Regions from separate parts of the Sodalis sp. RH19 genome, predicted to be linked through region 3. Evidence: predicted binding sites of a transcription regulator. Region 3 holds the regulator's gene; each other region holds the start of a gene.
The links. The regulator CRP, encoded in region 3, controls carbon source genes, mostly activating them, when cyclic AMP is high. The targets are predictions, from matches to a motif close to ATGTGANNNNNNTCACAT.
Positions count from the first base shown of each region.

Region 1: the regulator CRP is predicted to act here: its motif matches at 1,935-1,952, upstream of ACL2XF_RS08175 (arabinose ABC transporter substrate-binding protein).
Region 2: the regulator CRP is predicted to act here: its motif matches at 1,062-1,079, upstream of ACL2XF_RS02490 (glycoside-pentoside-hexuronide (GPH):cation symporter).

Region 1 covers NZ_CP178734.1:1,815,264-1,820,080, forward strand. Annotated here, with positions in the region: gene araA (L-arabinose isomerase) at 1-58, opposite strand, end outside; gene ACL2XF_RS08170 (ribulokinase) at 132-1,817, opposite strand; gene ACL2XF_RS08175 (arabinose ABC transporter substrate-binding protein) at 2,195-3,184, shown strand; gene araG (L-arabinose ABC transporter ATP-binding protein AraG) at 3,341-4,817, shown strand, end outside.
Region 2 covers NZ_CP178734.1:522,305-527,121, reverse strand. Annotated here, with positions in the region: gene mnmC (bifunctional tRNA (5-methylaminomethyl-2-thiouridine)(34)-methyltransferase MnmD/FAD-dependent 5-carboxymethylaminomethyl-2-thiouridine(34) oxidoreductase MnmC) at 1-614, shown strand, start outside; gene ACL2XF_RS02490 (glycoside-pentoside-hexuronide (GPH):cation symporter) at 1,190-2,623, shown strand; gene ACL2XF_RS02485 (glycoside hydrolase 43 family protein) at 2,675-4,225, shown strand; gene ACL2XF_RS02480 (porin) at 4,347-4,817, shown strand, end outside.
Region 3 covers NZ_CP178734.1:5,122,895-5,127,711, reverse strand. Annotated here, with positions in the region: gene ACL2XF_RS22990 (OsmC family protein) at 1-379, opposite strand, end outside; gene ACL2XF_RS22985 (hypothetical protein) at 339-527, shown strand; gene crp (cAMP-activated global transcriptional regulator CRP) at 695-1,327, shown strand; gene ACL2XF_RS22975 (YccS/YhfK family putative transporter) at 1,381-3,453, shown strand; gene argD (bifunctional acetylornithine/succinyldiaminopimelate transaminase) at 3,470-4,696, opposite strand.

The DNA.
Region 1 (4,817 bases), 2.4 Mb from region 3:
CATAAAGATGTTGACTGCCGATGACGAACCAGACTTCGTGCTGCTTAAAATTATCCATGATGACTCCTGTGCGTCTCCGTTTAAGGGAGGGGCCGGGCGGGCGCGTAGCGTGCCGCCCGGTAAATTATTAATCAGCGATCGCTGTGCGCCGCCGCCGCGTAAGCCGGTTCCGCAAGCTCGCTCCATTCCAAATAGCGCTGGTAGAGCCGCTCGAATTGCGCGACCCTGGCCGGGTCCGGCTGCAGGGTGCGTTCAATCCGACTGGCCATGGCCTGCTGCGCCACGGCGATATCCGGATAAACGCCGGCCGCCACCGCGCCGAAGATAGCCGCGCCGAGGGCGCAGCATTGATCGGAGGCCACCAGTTGCAGCGGACGATTCATCACATCCGCGCATACCTGCATGATAATCGGCGATTTGCGGGCAATGCCGCCCATCACCAGCACGTTTTCCACCGGGATGCCCTGGGTTTCAAAGCATTCCATGATGGCGCGGGCGCCGAAGGCGGTGGCGGCAATCAGTCCGCCGAACAGCGCCGGCGCATCAGTGCCCAGATTGAGGCCGGTGATCACGCCCTGCAGGCGCTGGTTGGCGTAAGGCGTGCGCCGGCCGTTGAACCAGTCCAGCACCACCGGCAGATGCTCAAGGGACGGTTCGCTGGCCCAGGCCTGCGCCAGCGCGTTCAGCATCTGTTCCTGGATACCGTCGAGAGCGGGTTTCAGGGCCGGGTTGTGTTGCACCGCCTGTTTCAGCGGCCAGCCCAGCAAACGTCCGAACCAGGCATAAATGTCGCCAAAGGCCGACTGACCGGCTTCGAGACCGATAAATCCCGGTACCACGCTGCCGTCGACCTGGCCGCAGATGCCGGCGATAGTGCGATCGCCCACACGCTGTTCGTCGGCGATAAGGATATCGCAGGTCGATGTGCCGATGACTTTAACCAGGGTATAGGGCTGCGCGCCGGCGCCCACCGCGCCGATATGGCAGTCGAAGGCGCCGCCGGCAATGGTAACGGTCTCCGGCAAGCCAAGCTTCTGCGCCCATGCGGCGGTGATGCGCCCGACCGGCGCTTCCGCGGTATAGGTATCGGTGAAAAGCGGATATTGCAGCCGTTCGGTCAGTACCGGATCGAGCGCCTCAAGGAAGTCTCGCGGCGGCACGCCGCCCCAGTCGGGATGCCAAAGGGATTTATGTCCGGCGGCGCAGCGGCCGCGCTTGATGTCCTGCGGCCGCGTGGTCCCGGACAGCACGGCCGGTACCCAGTCGCAAAGCTCAATCCAAGATACCGCCTGCCGGCGTACCTGGGCGTCCTGGCGGGTAATATGCAGGATTTTGGCCCAGAACCATTCAGAGGAGTACACGCCGCCGATGTAGCGCGTGTAATCCGGATGCGCGCCGTCGTGGCACAGCCGGTTTATCGCCTCGGCTTCTTCTATGGCGGTATGATCCTTCCACAGGATAAACATGGCGTTCGGGTTGTCGGCGAATTCCGGGCGCAATGCCAGTATCCGGCCCTCCTCATCAATAGGGGCGGGGGTACTGCCGGTGGTATCGACGCCGATGCCGGCGACGCGCAGGCGCTGGGCCGGGGTGAGGGCGTTTACCACAGCGCGGATCGCCTGTTCCATGGATTCAAGATAATCATTGGGATGATGGCGGAATTGATTGTGCGCGGGTTTGCAATACTGGCCCTCGCGCCATCGCGGGTACCAGACCACTTCGGTCGCCAGCTCTTTACCGCTTTGGCATCCTACCGCCAGGGCGCGTACCGAGTCGCTGCCGAAATCAAGCCCGAGGCTGATGGCCTCTTCATTCATGCTGTTCTCTCCTGTTTACCCGAAAACGGATGATGTGCACAACCATAAGGGGGTTTTGAGCCGGCCGTGAGGAGCGGTTGGCTGGAAGTATGCACATTCCTGTCGCTGATGGCTGAAATGTGATGGTGTTCAAAAACGCGCGGGGAGGTGGAATTTGCTGTATCTATGCACAAATCAGCTGTTATTGAGAACTGTGATAACGCTCTACATTTTAGTAACACATTAAGGCTAAAACTACTCCCGTCTAAAGGGCCTGGTCGGACTAACGGCGATAAATCCGCCGCTTAGACGTTCCAAGCGGATTCATCTTCCCGACTGATAACGCTTACACGCTTCAGCATTTTGAAGCGAGGCGATAAAAAATACCGGAGAGTTACATGCATAAATTCACTAAGGCACTGGCGGCAATCGGATTGGCTGCCGTTATGTCTCAATCGGCTATGGCGGAAAATCTGAAACTGGGTTTTCTGGTTAAACAGCCGGAAGAACCCTGGTTCCAGACCGAATGGCGTTTTGCCGATAAAGCCGGCAAGGACCTGGGATTTGATGTGATTAAAATCGCCGTGCCCGATGGCGAGAAAACCCTTAACGCTATCGACAGCCTGGCGGCAAGCGGCGCCAAGGGTTTTGTTATCTGTACCCCGGATCCAAAACTGGGCTCGGCCATTGTCGCCAAGGCCCGTAGCTATGATATGAAGGTCATTGCCGTTGACGATCAGTTCGTCACCGCCAAAGGCAAACCGATGGACACCGTTCCCCTGGTCATGATGGCGGCCACCAAGATTGGCGAACGCCAGGGCCAGGAACTGTGGAAAGAAATGAACAAGCGCGGCTGGAACGTGGCTGACACCGGCGTCATGGCTATTACCGCCGATGAGCTCGATACCGCCCGCCGCCGCACTACCGGTTCGATGGACGCATTAAAAGCCGCCGGTTTCCCGGCAAAACAAATCTATACCGTCCCGACGAAATCCAACGATATCCCTGGCGCCTTTGACGCCGCCAACTCACTGCTGGTACAGCATTCCGGCGTGAAAAACTGGCTGATCATCGGCATGAACGACAATACCGTGCTCGGCGGCGTGCGCGCCACCGAAGGCCAGGGCTTCAAGGCGCCCAACGTTATCGGCATCGGCATCAACGGCGTGGATGCGGTAAGCGAACTCTCCAAAGCCAATGCGACCGGCTTCTACGGGTCTCTGCTGCCAAGTCCGGACGTTCACGGCTACAAGAGCATCCAGATGCTTAACGATTGGGTAACCAAAGGCGTTGAACCGCCCAAATTCACCGAAGTGACCGATGTGGTGGTCATTACCCGCGACAACTTTAAAGAAGAATTGGCGAAGAAAGGGCTGGGCGGTAAATAACCGCGGCGCCTGTTTCCCGGGACGGCTATGCGCCGTCCCTGTCCATGACGATGTCATTCATCAAGAGGATGTGCACGTGTCAGCCAAGACCCCTGATGGTTACAGCCGTGGGATTGCCGGCGCACCGTTCGTATCAGTTAACGCGAGGATGTGTTCATGACAATTCAGACACCCTATCTGTCGTTTCGCGGCATCGGAAAAACGTTTCCCGGCGTAAAGGCGCTGGATGATATCAGTTTTGACTGCTATCCGGGCCAGATCCACGCCCTGATGGGCGAGAACGGCGCCGGCAAATCCACGTTGCTGAAAATTCTCAGCGGCAGCTATACGCCGACCCAGGGTGAAATCCTTATCAAAGGCCAGCCGGTCCATTTTAATTCCACCGCCGATGCGCTGGATGCCGGCGTCGCCATTATCTACCAGGAGTTGCACCTGGTGCCGGAAATGACCGTGGCGGAAAATATCTACCTCGGCCAGTTGCCCAATAAATACGGCATGGTTAACCGCGCCATCCTGCATTATGAAACCAAACTGCAGTTGGAACACCTGGGGCTGGATATCGCGCCGGACACACCGCTCAAATATTTGTCCATCGCCCAGTGGCAGATGGTGGAAATCGCCAAGGCGCTGACCCGCAATGCTAAAATTATTGCCTTTGACGAGCCGACCAGTTCGCTGTCGGCGCGTGAAATCGAACAGCTTTTCCGGGTGATCCGCGAACTGCGGGCCGAGGGCAGGGTAATACTCTACGTGTCGCACCGCATGGAGGAGATTTTTACCCTCGGCGATGCCATCACGGTATTCAAGGACGGCAAGTACGTCCGCACGTTCGACGATATGACCCAGGTCGATCACACCAAGCTGGTGCAGGCCATGGTGGGACGCAATCTCGGTGATATCTACGGTTACCAGCCGCGCGATCATGGCGCGGTACGGCTGCAGCTGGACAGCATCAAGGCCGCTGGCGTGAAAACGCCGATTACGCTGTCGGTGCACGCCGGTGAAATCGTCGGCCTGTTCGGCCTGGTGGGCGCGGGACGCAGCGAACTGATGAAGGGGCTGTTCGGCGGTACGCTGATTACCGGCGGGCAGTTGCTGCTGGACGGCAAGCCGCTTAATATCCGCTCGCCCATCGACGCCATCCGCGAAGGGTTGCTGCTGTGTCCGGAAGATCGCAAAGCCGACGGCCTGATACCGGTGCATTCGGTAAGGGAAAATATCAATATCAGCGCCCGGCGCAAGACCATCAAGGCCGGTTTCCTGATTAACGACCGCTGGGAAAAGGAAAACGCCGAGGAACATATCCGCTCCCTGAATATCAAGACGCCCTCCGCCGAGCAACTGATCATGAACCTGTCCGGCGGCAACCAGCAAAAAGCCATTCTCGGCCGCTGGCTGTCGGAGGATATGAAAGTCATCATGCTCGACGAACCGACGCGCGGAATCGACGTCGGCGCCAAGCACGAAATTTACCACGTGATATATGAGCTGGCCAAACGCGGTATCGCCGTGCTGTTCGCCTCAAGCGATCTGCCTGAAGTGCTGGGGCTGGCCGACAGGATCGTGGTGATGCGCGAAGGCGCCATTTCCGGCGAGCTCACCCACACCGATGCCACTGAACAGAAAGCGTTAA
Region 2 (4,817 bases), 1.1 Mb from region 3:
TGCTGCAATGGCCTATTACCGCCCGGCTGCCGTTGACCAGCGTGCGCGGGCAGGTCAGCTATGTTGCCGACCAGCCGGCGCTGCGGACCTTGAAGCAGGTGCTGTGTTATGACGGTTACCTGACGCCCGCAAGCCCCGGCTTTCGCTCCCACTGTCTGGGCGCCAGCGCCCGGCGCGACGACGAGGACGTGACTTACCGCCCCGATGAGCAGCGGGCCAACCGCGACCGGTTAATCGCCTGCCTGCCCGGGCAATCCTGGGCACAGTGCGTTGATGTCAGCGCCGGCGAGGCACGCGCCAGCATACGCAGCAGCGCCAGGGATCATCTGCCCATGCTCGGCGGCGTGCCGGATTTTGCCGCCACCCAACGCGCGTATGGCGATCTGCCCGGACGCCTGCTGGCCGGCGAGGCGGTGGCGGACGCGCCGGTGTATGCCAATCTGTTTATGCTGGGCGGCCTGGGGTCGCGCGGTTTATGCACCGCCCCCTTGGCGGCGGAGATCCTGGCCGGCCAGATATTCGGCGAGCCACTGCCGCTAAGCCTGGCGCAGTCGGCGGCATTAAGTCCCAATCGTTTTTGGCTGCGTAAAGTGTTAAAGGGGCGTGAAATATAAATCCACTTCGGTAAAAGAAGATATTATATTCACCCGGTTAAATGAATACTGATATTTCTCTGGGTGAATGATATTTACCAAAATAGAAATTATCCTGCGGATGAATCCATGATTAAAACCCCACCCAAAACTCATACCCATTCTGCCGGGGACCGGTTTTACGCCGGGCGCAGGCGGTTAAAATGGCGACTGTTGTTATACCTATTACACCTCTGAGAAATGAATGCTTTTACAATTGGTATGATATCTTGTGCGTAATCCTCCTTTATAGTGTGATCAATATCACATTTAAGCGTCCATAGAATGTTGATTCTACCCGTGGGATGATTTTTCTCCAAAAGTTAAAGGACCAATAACTATAACCGCAAGAATAATCATAACGTATTGATTTTTAATATTTTATTTTATTAATTTTCATAAAATCGCACCTACCTGGATGCATGCGATTTGTGATAATAATCTCATTTAACAAAAATCATAATGCTCATACATAAATTTACAATAGTTGCAGTTGTTAATAATCCATAAAATGGCGGCGCTAAAAAGATGATTTTTCATTTAACTGGAGATGAATGATGATAAGAATAAAAAAACTCACGGTTTGGCAAAAAATGGGTTTTGGCATGGGAGATGCCGCATGTGGCATCGTTTATTCGTCGGTAACCATGTTTCTGACTTATTTTTACACGGATATATATGGTATATCAGCGGCCGCGGTCGGCATTATGTTCCTGGTAACCCGTATTTTAGATGCAGTATCGGATCCGCTGACAGGCTTATTAGCGGATCGGGTACGCACCCGATGGGGACATTTCCGGCCCTGGCTGGTATGGTTTGCCGTTCCATATGCCGTTATTGCGGTGCTCACTTTTACCACGCCCGAACTCACCGGCACCGGCAAACTAGTCTATGCCTATATTACCTATACGCTGTTAATGCTGTTCTATACCTTTATCAATATTCCTTATTGCTCTCTCGGCGGGGTCATCACTTCGGATGAAAAAGATCGCCTTTCCGCCCAATCCTATCGTTTTACCATTTCATCGGCGGCGGGTTTGGTGGTTTCCATCGGCACATTATGGCTGGTGGACTGGTTCGGCAAAGGAAATAAACAACTGGGCTATCAATGTACGATGGCGGTCATGGGTGTCCTCGCGGTCATTATGCTGTTTATCTGTTTTTTTACTACCCAGGAACAAATCAACCCGCAGGCACGCGGCAATGAAACCGTATTAAGCGATCTAAAAAATCTGCTATCCAACGATCAGTGGCGCATCGTGGCCATCATCACGTTCTTTTCCAGCATGGCCGGCGTCATGCGCAGCGCCGCCACGCTCTATTACGCCACTTACCTAATGCTTGATCCGCAGCATTCCGACCTGACAGGCACGGCGATGAAAACGGCGTTTATTACCACCAGCGTCGTAGGCACCATTCTCGGCGCAATGGCAGCCGGCTTTTTCGCTAAACGCTTTAATGCGGTCAGCATGTTTAAAAACATTAATTTACTGTTGGTTCTCACCGGCGTGATTATGTTCTTTATGCCGCCGAAATGGCTAAGCGTCGTGTTCCCGCTTTATTTCCTGATTGGCTTTTTCCATCAAATGTATCAGCCCTTTAAATGGAATATGATGGCCAATGCCGCGGATTACGGTGAATGGAAAACCGGCCGGCGCATAACCGCCCTTTCTTTCTCCGGCAATTTGTTCGCGCTGAAACTGGGCATGGCGGTGGCGGGCGCGCTGGTGGGATTTTCCCTGGGTTGGTTTGGCTACCAGGCCGGATCGACGACACAAAGCGCTCTGGCCACCACCGGCATCATCGGTTTGCTGACCGTCGGCCCCAGCCTGTCTTACCTGGTCTTATATTGGCTGACCCGTTTCTATAAGCTCGATGATAAAACCATGGCAAATATCCAGGCGGACCTGGCGCAGCGCCAGCTGATACCGCAGGCCGCGGCCGGCGATATCATTATTACCGGTGACGAGCCGCTGGCGAATCGCCTTTAATGGGCGGTACTGCGTCGCGGCGACATTTATCTTCGTCAAAGGACATTAATCATGCATGACAATGAGCTTTCCCCGTGGCGCCCCGATCGGGGTGACGGAACTTATCAGAATCCAGTGCTACATGCCGATTATTCGGACCCGGACATTGTACGCGTCGGAGATGATTTTTATCTGGTGGCCTCCAGTTTTAATCATATGCCCGGGCTGCCGATCCTGCACTCCACCGACCTGGTCAACTGGCAAATCGTTAACCATGTATTACCGTGCCTGGCATTGCCGGGGTATGACGCCTTTCAGCCGGGGAAAGGAGTTTGGGCGCCAAGCATCCGCTATCACGCCGGCCTGTTTTGGGTGTTTTTCAGCACACCTGACGAGGGCATTTTTATGTGCCGAACAACCGACCCGCTGGGAGAATGGTCAGCGCCGCACTGTCTGAAACAGGCTAAAGGCTGGATCGATCCCTGCCCCTTCTGGGACGACGACGGCCGGGCATGGTTGGTTCATGCCTTTGCTTATAGCCGTAGCGGCATAAAACATCGGCTGCAGCTGTGCGCCATGTCGCCGGATGGCCAGACCCTGCTGGACGAAGGACAAGCGCTTTATGACGGCAGCGCCGACTTGCCGACCCTTGAAGGGCCTAAACTGTACAAGCGCCACGGCTGGTATTATATCTTCGCCCCGGCCGGCGGCGTGGCCACCGGCTGGCAGGCGGTGCTGCGCGCGCGCAGCATCCAGGGTCCTTATGAAGCAAGAAAAATCTTGAGCCAGGGCAATACCGCAGTCAACGGTCCGCATCAGGGCGGCTGGGTGGAGCTTGATAATGGCGAAAGCTGGTTTATGCATTTTCAGGACGCCGGGACCTATGGCCGCCTGGTTCATCTGCAACCCCTGCGCTGGGTGGATGACTGGCCGGTGATCGCCTGCGGCGAACCCGTGGAACGTTGGGTAAAACCTGCAACCGCTCTTTCCCGCGCGCCCTGTGAACCGCGCACGTCGGATGATTTCTTATCGGCCCGTCCGGGCTTGCAATGGCAGTGGCAGGCCAATCCCCAGCCCTACTGGGCGAGCCTGGATAACCGGGGCCTCCACTTAGCCTGCGAACACCTGCCGCTGCGCGACGGCCAGCCTTCGCTCTATGATGCTGCCAATCTCTTGCTGCAGAAATTCCCCGCCCGGGAATTTACCCTTACCACCCGCATGACGGCGGACCTACGCCATGACGGCGAGCAGGCCGGCATTATTATCTATGGCGAACGTTACGCCGCCCTCAGTGTGCAGCGGTCCCAAGGCCGGTATTGCCTGACCTGGGATACAGGCTGGCGGGGCGATGGCGGCGAGGTCAATATCTCCAAGCGCGACCTGGTACCCTGGCCGGACGCCACGCCGCTCTATTTGCGCATTACCGTCAGGCGGGATGCCATCTGTACGTTTTCCTACGGCGCTGATGGCCAGGCTTTTACCTTGCTGCCCACCGCATTTGCCGCCGGTCCGGGGAAATGGGTAGGAGCAAAAGCCGGTTTGTTTGCCGTGGCGCGCAATAAAGGAGACGGCCAGGCCGGCACGGCCAATTTTTCATTCTTTACCGTTAGCGCGGCGGTTTAACGCGCCACCTTAAGTTCAAGCAGCATGATGCGAAGGGGGAGAACGTTAATTTCTCCCTCTCAGGGGAACTATTGTTTTAAAACGCAGCAACTCCAATAATCATTATATGAGAAAATAAACAATGAATAAAACAATGGCAGCAACTGTGATTATTCTCGCCGCGCCTTATCTGTCGGCAGCGGAAATTTATAATAAGGATGCTAACAAGCTCGATTTTTACGGCAGTGTGCAAGCGCGGCATTATTTTAGTAATTACACTGGCAGCGATGGTGATAACAGTTATATCCGCTTCGGATTCAAAGGGCAGACCCAGATTAATGACCAGCTTACTGGTTATGGTCAATGGGAATATAATGTTCAGACCAATCACACCGAGGGCGGCAGTGACGCCTTATCGGGCAATAAAACCCGCCTGGGCTTTGCTGGCCTGAAATGGAGCAATTTTGGCTCTCTGGATTATGGACGGAATTGGGGGGTGCTGTATGACGTCGCTTCCATCACAGATATTGCGGCGATATTTGACGATTTGACCTACAGTTATTCAGACAGTTTTATGAGCGGTCGTTCAACCGGCCTCTTGACCTATCGTAAT
Region 3 (4,817 bases):
GGGTCATATTGACCGACGCGCCGAGCATCAGTGAGACCGAGCAGTATTTTTCCGCCGATAGCGTCACCGCCCGCTCCACCGCCTTGTCGGTCAGCCCGGCGCCGGTGACGATAAAATGCAGGTTGATATGGGTAAACAGGCGCGGCGCCTCGTCGCGGCGCTCGGATGTGAGTTTGACCTCGCAGTCCCGGACGTCCTGCCGCGCTTTGTGTAAAATCGATACCACATCAATGGCGCTGCAGCCGCCGACCGACATCAATACCATTTCCATTGGGCTGGGCGCTTTTTCGCCCGCGTTCCCATCCATCAAAACCTGGTGGCCCGAGGCGGATTCGCCCATGAAAGACAACCCTTCTACCCATTTGACCCGTGCCTGCATTATGATACTCCTGATGAAAAGCTTTCCAGCAGACTACATTTTTGTTGGAAAACTGGCAATGTTACTGAACATACTTCATGCTGAAGCAAGACAACAGAAGACACTGCTTCAAACCTATGCTAAAAACAAGGCTGGATCGGCCTCATGATAATGAAAGGGCAAGAGATCGATCGGAACATCACATTACCAGACCCTAATAAGTTCCCTTACGTCGCTCCGTTTAAACGCGGAGTCAGAGTGAATAATACAAGCGCCGTAACAGGGAATACGATGTCCCGAACCTGGGATAGCGATGACAAAAGAGGATAACAGCGAATGGTTCTCGGCAAACCGCAAACAGACCCGACTCTCGAATGGTTCCTGTCTCATTGCCATATTCATAAGTATCCATCGAAGAGTACACTTATACATCAGGGTGAAAAGGCTGAAACGCTTTACTACATCGTTAAGGGCGCCGTGGCGGTGCTGATTAAGGATGAAGAAGGCAAAGAGATGATTCTCTCCTATCTTAACCAGGGAGATTTCATCGGTGAGCTCGGCCTATTCGAGGAAGGTCAGGAACGCAGTGCCTGGGTACGGGCGAAAACCGCCTGTGAAGTCGCCGAGATTTCGTATAAAAAATTCCGGCAGCTGATTCAGGTGAATCCGGATATCCTGATGCGCCTGTCGGCGCAAATGGCCAGTCGTTTACAGGTAACGTCGGAAAAAGTCGGCAACCTGGCATTCCTGGACGTTACCGGACGCATAGCGCAAACCCTGTTGAACCTGGCGAAACAACCCGACGCCATGACCCACCCCGACGGCATGCAGATAAAAATCACCCGTCAGGAAATCGGCCAGATTGTCGGCTGTTCCCGCGAGACGGTAGGACGTATTCTTAAAATGCTCGAAGATCAAAATCTTATATCCGCGCACGGTAAAACCATTGTTGTTTACGGCACGCGCTGATAGCCCCGTTATACAGGCGTGGTGCTTCGTACCACGCTTTTTTTGCTGACAGTATGTGGCGCCGGTTAATCTACCACCCTGAAGTAAACTATGCCCTGCGGCAAACCATCGTGCTATGCCTGCCGGTGGCCGCCGGCCTGTTATTCGGCAGCTTGCAAAACGGCCTGCTGTTTTCGTTGGTCCCTGCCTGCTGCAATATCGCCGGCCTCGATACCCTGCATAAACGGTTTTTCAAGCGCCTGGCCGTCGGCGGTGCGCTGTTCGCGCTGAGCAGCGTGCTGATCCAGGTGCTGTTGGCCGTGCCGGTGCCGTTGCCCTTGGTGATGCTCGGCCTGGCGCTGCTGTTCGGCGTTACCGGTGAAATCAGCCCGCTGCACGGCCGTTTATTGCCCGCCGCGCTTATCGCCGCCATCTTTACCCTGGGCCTGGCCGGCAATGTGCCGCCCGTCGTGCCGCCGCTGCTGTATATTGCCGGCACCGCCTGGTACGGACTGTTCAACGCCCTGTGGTTCCGGTTGTGGAAGGAGCAGCCGATGCGGGAATCTCTTAGCCTGCTGTATCGGGAGCTGGCGGATTATATCGAGGCGAAATATACCCTGCTGACACAGCATACCGATCCGGAAACCGCCCTGCCGCCGCTGTTTGCCCGCCAGCAGGCGGTGATTGATCTGATTGCCCAGGTATACCAGCAGCTTTATATGCTGTCGGCCAATGATCAGCTGCAGTACAAACGCCTGCTGCGTTCTTTCCAGGTGGCGCTGGATTTGCAGGAGCATATCGCCGTCAGCCTGCACCAGCCGGACGAAGTACAAAAACTGGTGGCGCAAAGCCACGCCGAGGCGGTTATCCGCTATAACGCCCGGTTGATTGCCGCGCGGTTGCGGGTACTGGCGGATGATATTCTCTATCACCGGCAGCCGGGGCGTTTTAACATGGCCACCGCGCTGTCGGCCCTGGAAAAAATTGCCGACCGGCATCCGGATAATCCGGTCGGACAGTTTTGTTATTACCATTTCAGCCGTATCGCCCGGCTGCTGCGTACCCAGCGCCCGCTTTACCGCCGCGACCTGATGGCCGACAACCAGCAGCGGCTGTCGTTTTGGCATGCGCTGGTCAGCTACTGTTCCTTTAAATCCATGGCGCTGCGCAGCGCGGCAAGGCTTGGGATTATGCTGGCCATCGGCAGCAGCCTGGGGCTGGTATTGGATCTCCCCAAACCCTACTGGATTTTAATGACGGTGATGTTTGTCAGCCAGAACGGCTATAACGCCACCCGGGTGCGGATCCAGCATCGGGCCCTGGGCACGTTGGCGGGGTTGGTGATTGCCGCCGGCACGCTGCAATTCAGGCTGAGCGACGGCACGGTATTGCTGTGCATGTTGTTCCTGACGCTGGCGTCTTACCTGGTGTTGCGCAAAAATTACGGCCTGGCGATGATCGGCATGACGGTGACCGCGGTGTATACGTTGCAGCTACTGTCGCTGAACGGCGCGCATTTCCTGGTGCCCAGGCTGGTGGATACGCTGATCGGCTGTATGCTGGCGTTCGGCGGCATGCTGTGGTTATGGCCGCAGTGGCAAAGCGGTATGCTGCGCAAAAACGCCCATCTGGCGCTGGAGCGGGACCAGGACGCGCTGCGACTGCTGCTGCAACCCGCCCCCGAGCCGGCGGCGCTGGCCTACGCGCGCATGAAGGTCAACCAGGCGCACAACGCGCTGTTTACGTCGCTTAGCCAGGCGATGCGGGAGCCGGCGTTTAATTCGCGCTATCTGACCGATATGCGTTTATGGGTGACCCATAGCCAGTTCATCGTCGAGCACATCAATGCCATGACCATCCTGGCGCGGGATCACTACATGCTGACGCCGACGCTGGCGCAAAAGTACCTGGCCTCTTGCGAGGTGGCGCTGCAGCGCTGCCAGCAACGGCTGGAATATGACGGCCCAAGCTCAGACAGCCCGGTGATGGATGCCGCCGGCGAAACGCCGGAGCTGCCCGGCACCCTGATGGAACGCCATCTGCGGCGTATTCTGTTCCATCTGGGCGTGATGCATACGATTTCATCGGTAGCCTGGCGCCAGCGGCCGCAGCACGGCAACTGGCTGGCGCGCCGGTTAAGCCATTAGTCTCCCGCCGCGCGCCTTAGGGTTTGGCGGCGATAACCTGCGCCACCGCCTGTTCAAACCGGGCCATGCCCTGTTCGATATCGGCGAACTCCACCACCAGCGACGGCGCGAAACGGATGACGTCCGGACCGGCGTTGAGGATCATCAGGCCCTGCGCGGCGCTGGCGTGCAGGAACTCGCGCGCCCGGCCATGGAACTGCGGCCGCAGTTCGGCGCCCAGCAGCAGGCCCATGCCGCGCACATCCGAAAATACCTGATATTTGTCGTCAATCGCCTGGAGCGCGCTGACGAAACGATCGTGCCTTTCGTTAATGCCCGCCAGGACTTCCGGCTGGTTAATCACATCCAGCGCCGCCTCGGATACCGCGCAGGCCAGGGGATTGCCGCCATAGGTGGTGCCGTGGGTGCCCACTTTCATCACCGAGGCGATCTCTTCCGTAGTCAGCATGGCGCTGATGGGGAAACCGCCGCCCAGCGCCTTGGCGGTGGTCAGAATATCCGGCGTTACGCCATAGTGCATATAGGTAAACAGCTTGCCGGTGCGCCCCATGCCGCACTGCACTTCGTCCATCACCAGCAGCGCCTGATTCTGGTCGCACAGATCGCGCAGGCCCTGCAGGAATTCCGGCGTGGCGGGCATAATGCCCCCTTCACCCTGAATCGGCTCCACCACCACGGCGCAGGTATGATCATCCATCACCGCCTTGACGGCCGCCAGATCGTTAAAAGGCACATGGACGATATCCGCCGGTTTTGGCCCGAAGCCGTCGGAATATTTTGGTTGCCCGCCCACGGTAACGGTAAACAGCGTGCGGCCGTGGAACGCGTTATGAAAAGCGATGATTTTGGTTTTATAGGGGCTGTGGCGGGTAATGGCGTAGTGACGCGCCAGCTTAAACGCCGCTTCATTGGCCTCGCCGCCCGAGTTGGCAAAAAACACCCGGTCGGCAAAGGTGGCGTTAATCAGCTTGCGCGCCAGGCGCAGCGCCGGTTCGTTGGTAAAGACGTTGCTGGTGTGCCATAGGGTTTCGCCCTGGGCTTTCAGCGCCGCGACCAGCGCCGGGTGGCAATGTCCCAGCGCAGTGACGGCAATGCCGCCGGAGAAATCAATATATTCCTTTCCGTCCTGGTCCCATACCCGGCTGCCCTTGCCCCGGACCGGAATAAACTGCGCCGGTGCATAAACCGGCAGAATAACCTGGTCGAAAGTTTCCCGCGTTACTGCGCTATTATCTGTATTCATATGTAATTACCCGGTCCGCAACAAATCAAGAAGTGATATTATAGTCATAAAATATGAATAAAAAATCACTCCAGTGCAATCGTTTTATCACTATCAGAGCGAAAAAAAGCCGCTGCCCGTG